Regions from separate parts of the Arthrobacter sp. GCM10027362 genome, predicted to be linked through region 2. Evidence: riboswitches for the same ligand, from Rfam matches in the RefSeq annotation. Region 2 holds a riboswitch; the other holds the start of a gene.
What was found. Region 2 has a riboswitch for S-adenosylmethionine ahead of ACFQ36_RS13625 (bifunctional o-acetylhomoserine/o-acetylserine sulfhydrylase). Riboswitches for the same ligand answer to the same signal wherever they lie in the genome.

Region 1: linked by a shared signal. The riboswitch ahead of ACFQ36_RS03930 (aminotransferase class V-fold PLP-dependent enzyme) and the one ahead of ACFQ36_RS13625 (bifunctional o-acetylhomoserine/o-acetylserine sulfhydrylase) in region 2 are both predicted to bind S-adenosylmethionine.

The regions. Positions count from the first base shown of each region.
Region 1 is NZ_JBHTML010000012.1:10,837-13,221, forward strand. It holds gene ACFQ36_RS03930 (aminotransferase class V-fold PLP-dependent enzyme) at 1-1,225, opposite strand, end outside; SAM riboswitch class IV at 1,265-1,377, opposite strand; gene hisN (histidinol-phosphatase) at 1,455-2,285, opposite strand.
Region 2 is NZ_JBHTML010000093.1:5,382-7,766, reverse strand. It holds gene ACFQ36_RS13630 (VOC family protein) at 82-723, opposite strand; SAM riboswitch class IV at 885-1,000, shown strand; gene ACFQ36_RS13625 (bifunctional o-acetylhomoserine/o-acetylserine sulfhydrylase) at 1,068-2,384, shown strand.

The sequences.
Region 1 (2,385 bases), on a different contig from region 2:
GCCGGGCGGCGTCGTCGAGCCGCGACCCCAGGCCGAAGCTGGCCCGGAGCGAACCGGAGGGCAGGCCCAGCCGGTTCAGCAGCGGGTGTGCGCAGAACTTGCCGTCACGCAGCCCCACCCCGTGCTCGGCGGACAGATACGCGGCGACCAGGCCGGCGTCGTAACCGGCCACCGAAAAATTCACGATGCCTGCGGTGCCGGGGGAGTCTTCGGGGAAAATGCGGTGCACGCTGACCCCGGGCAGGGACCCAAGGCCGGTCATCAGATAGCTGTGCAGCGCTCCCTCATGCCGCTGCCACGCCGCTGGATCCAGGTCCGCGAGCACCTCGGCTGCTTTGGCCAGCGCCGCCACCCCCATCAGGTTGGGCGAACCTGCCTCGTGGCGGGCGGGCCCGGTGGCCCAGCTTGCGGTCTCCAGCCGGACCCGGCGCACCGCGCCACCGCCTGCCAGGTACGGTCTTCCGGCGTCCAGCCAGTCGCCGCGGCCGATGAGGGCGCCGGCGCCGAAGGGCGCGTAGAGCTTGCTGCCCGAAAGCGCCAGGTAATCGATGTCGTCCGCCGCCATCCCGATCCGGCGGTGCGCGGCCAGCTGGGCCGCGTCCACCACGATCCGGGCCCCGTAGCGGTGTGCCAGCCGGGCCGCCTCGGCCACCGGAAAGAGCTCTCCGGTGACATGCGAGGCACCGGTAACCGCCAGCAGCGCTGTCCGCCCTTCCGCCAATTCGGCTTCGAGGGCAGCGAGGGTCTCCGCGAGGGTGGACCGGACGCTGAGGCTGCGGTGGGGGAGGCGTTGCCAGGGCAGCAGGTTCGCGTGGTGCTCGATATCCAGGTACAGCACCTCGCCCCCCGATCCCCGGCCGGGCAGGCAGCCGGCGAGCAGGTTCAGCGCGTCCGTGGCGTTCCGGGTGAAGATGACCTCGTCATCCTCCCGGCCGCCCACAAAGCCGCGCAGCGTACGGCGTGCCTTCTCGTAGACGGCGGTGGAGACTTGGGCGGTGTAGCCGGCTCCGCGGTGCACGCTGGCGCAGTAGGGCAGCAGGTCCTGCAGGTGGCCGGCCACGTCGGTCAGGGCCGGGGCCGAGGCCGCGTAATCCAGGTTCGCGAACCGGACCCGGCGGCCGCCGAGCAGCGGCACGGCCAGACCGCCCCCGACCACCTCCAGCAGGGGAACAGCCGCGGTGCGGAAGCCGGCGGGCAGGACGGATGACAAAATGCTCGTGCTCATGGAACCTCGTGGCTGAGGGAGTCGCCGGCAGTACCGGCAAATCCGCGCTTGCCGCGCCGGGCAGGCGCGGCCAGGTCGTCACCCGGGGCACCCCGCCGCGGCGGGAGGGTTGCCGGCCAGCAAACCGGGGTTTTGCGCTGGCACTCGTGACCTGTGCTCAGCCTAGCTGCATCCCGGCCGCAACGCGCGGATGTTACGTAATGGGCGGGAACCGCAACGGGGCGCCACGCTACAGCGCGGCGCCCGCCGGCCGCTGGCCGCGCAGCTCCGGATTGAGCAGGTGCAGCACCTCCTCGTGCAGCAGGCCGTTGGTCGCCAGTGCGTTGCCGCCGAAGGGGCCCTCCTCGCCTTCGAGGGAGGTAAACCGGCCGCCGGCCTCGGACACGATCGGCACCAGGGCGGCCATGTCGTAAAGATTCAGCTCCGGCTCGCAGGCAATATCCACGGCACCTTCGGCCACCAGGCAGTAGGACCAGAAGTCACCGTAGGCGCGGGTCCGCCATACGGACTCGGTCAGCGCCAGGAACTCGTCCAGGTTCCCGCGTTCCTTCCAGCCGGTCAGGCTGGAATAGGACAGCGAGGCATCGGCCAGGCCTGACACCTTGGAGACACTCAGCCGGGTGGCTGCCGAAAGCGAACGTCCGGTGTAGGCGCCGGCACCCCTGGCCGCCCACCAACGCCGGCCCAGCGCCGGGGCGCTGACCACGCCGACCACGGGCTTGCCGTCGTCGATCAGGGCAATCAACGTGGCCCAAACGGGGACGCCGCGGACGAAGTTCTTGGTGCCGTCGATCGGGTCGATCACCCACCGGCGCGGGCCCTGGCCGCTGCTGCCGAACTCCTCGCCAAGCACTGCATCCCGTGGCCGCGCCCGCGAGAGCTGGCCCCGGATCGCTTCTTCGGCGGCCCGGTCAGCATCCGTGACCGGGGTCAGGTCCGGCTTGGTATCGACCTGCAGGTCCAGGGCCTTGAAGCGGGACATGGTCTGGGCGTCCACGGCGTCCGCCATCACATGGGCCAGGCGGAGGTCGTCGGTATAGTTGTGCGGTTCCACGGTCATGGGTCCAAGCGTAGTGCCCGAGGGTCCCAAACCGAGCCTGCGAGGTTAGGGAGGGCACGGAGCGCTAGCCGCCGAGGGATGGGAGGCGGATGGGCGGTAG
Region 2 (2,385 bases):
AGCAGGTTCCCGGAACGAGGGGAAATGCCCGGGCCGGGCGGGAGCGCCGGAGCTGTTGAGCCGCGGGGCGGCGCGGCCGGGTCAGATTTCGACGACGCCGTTCGGGGTTTCGAAGCGCACGGAGAGGATGCCCGGCTCGCCCTTGGGCGCGGTCCAGGCCACCTTGACGTCCTCGAGCAGGTCATTGACCGGGGTGCCGAGCCAGTCCGCTACCCGCTCGGAGGACCCGGCAATCGTCAGGCCGATCAGCTTGACGATCGCCGGGCGGGCGTTGGAGGGGTGCAGGTCCTCCGTGCCGTCATCCCAGCGGATCATATAAGGCACCTGCGGATCGGCGATCAGGCCCTTGATGCCGATCTGCTGCCAGGTCAGTTCCTGCCCGTCCGGGAACTTGCGGTTGCCCGGGACGGCGCTGCGACCGAGCCGCTTTTCGAAGGGCTTGAGGTCATCGACCTCCACGCACCAGCCCATCCAGCCGCCGCCGGCCTCGGAGCGTGCCCGCACCGCCTGCCCGAAGGGCGCCTTGTCCGACGCGGGGTGGTCCAGCACCTCCACGACCTCGAGGTAGTGCCGGTCCGTCAGCGGGAAAATGGTATTGCGGGTGCCGAAGCGGGGGTGTACGCCGCCCTTGACGGCCTCAATGCCCAGGACCTTTGAAATCCGTTCGGTCGTGGCGGCGAGGCCATCGGGTTCGGCAGCATAGGAGACATGATCGAAGCGCATGGCTTCATCTTGGCATTTTGTGATCCACCTCTCGACTTAGGCCAGCCTAAGTGCGAACGGGGGCCGGTTCCGCCCGCGATTCGGCCCCCATGGTTCACACGTCGTCACATTAGTTGTTCCTAACTTGCCGCTGGGGCCGGCCATGGGCGAACCTGTATGCAGGTCATGAGTGCCAGCGCCAAGCCCCGGCTTGCTGGCCGGCAACCCTCCAACCGCGGTGGGGTGCCCCGGGTGAAGACCTGGCCTGTTGCCAAGAGGCGGCAGGCAAGCGCGGGTCGCACCCGTAGGCAGGCCGGTAGTACCGGCGTCCTGTCCGGTGGACCCCGAGTTGAGGGAGATGTCCAATGTCCAATGATTGGTCTTTCGAAACCCGCCAGATCCACGTCGGCCAGGAGCCGGATGCCGCCACCGGCGCCCGGGCCCTGCCCATCTACCAGACGACGTCGTTCGTCTTCCCCAGCGCCGAGAGCGCGGCCAGCCGCTTCGCGCTGCAGGAACTGGCCCCGATCTACACCCGGATCGGCAATCCCACGCAGGAAGCCGTGGAAACACGCATCGCCAACCTCGAAGGTGGCGCCGGCGCGCTGCTGCTGTCCTCCGGACAGGCGGCGGCCACCTATGCCATCCTCAACCTGGCCGAGGCCGGGGACCACATCGTGGCCAGCCCCAGCCTGTACGGCGGCACCTACAACCTGCTGAAGAACACCCTGACCAGGTTCGGCATCCAGGTGACCTTCGTGGCGGATCCGGACGACCTGGCGCAGTGGCGCGCGGCCGTGAAGCCGAACACCAAGGCGTTCTTCGGCGAGGTGGTCTCCAACCCGCGCCAGGACGTGCTGGACATCGAGGGGGTCAGCGCCGCCGCGCACGAGGCCGGCGTGCCGCTGATCGTGGACAACACGCTTGCCACCCCGTACCTGATCCGCCCGATCGAGTGGGGCGCGGATATCGTGGTGCACTCGGCCACCAAATACCTCGGCGGCCACGGCACCGCAATCGGCGGCGTGATCGTGGATGCGGGCAAGTTCGACTTCGGCGCGGACCCGGCGAAGTTCCCGGGCTTCAACACCCCGGACGAGAGCTACAATGGCCTGGTCTTCGCCCGCGACCTTGGGGTGGGCGGCGCGCTGGGGGCCAACCTGGCCTACATCCTCAAGGCCCGCGTCCAGCTGCTGCGGGACCTGGGCTCCGCCATCTCCCCGTTCAACGCCTTCCTGATCGCCCAGGGCCTCGAGACCCTGAGCCTGCGGGTTCAGCGCCACGTGGAGAATGCGCAGAAGGTCGCCGAGTTCCTCGAAGCACACGACGACGTCGTTTCGGTGGCGTACGTGGGCCTGCCCTCGAGCCCCTGGTACGAGCGGGGACGCAAGTACGGGCCGAAGGGCACCGGTTCCGTCGTCGCGTTCGAAATCGCCGGCGGCGTGGAGGCGGGCAAGCAGTTCGTGGACGGGCTGGAGCTGCATTCGCATGTGGCCAACCTCGGCGACGTGCGCTCGCTGGCCATCCACCCGGCCTCGACCACGCACGCCCAGCTCTCGCCCGCGGAGCAGGTGGCCGCCGGCGTCACGCCGGGCCTGGTCCGGCTGGCCGTGGGCATAGAACACATCGACGACATTATCGCGGACCTGGAAGCCGGCTTCCGGTCCGCCAAGTCCGCATAGC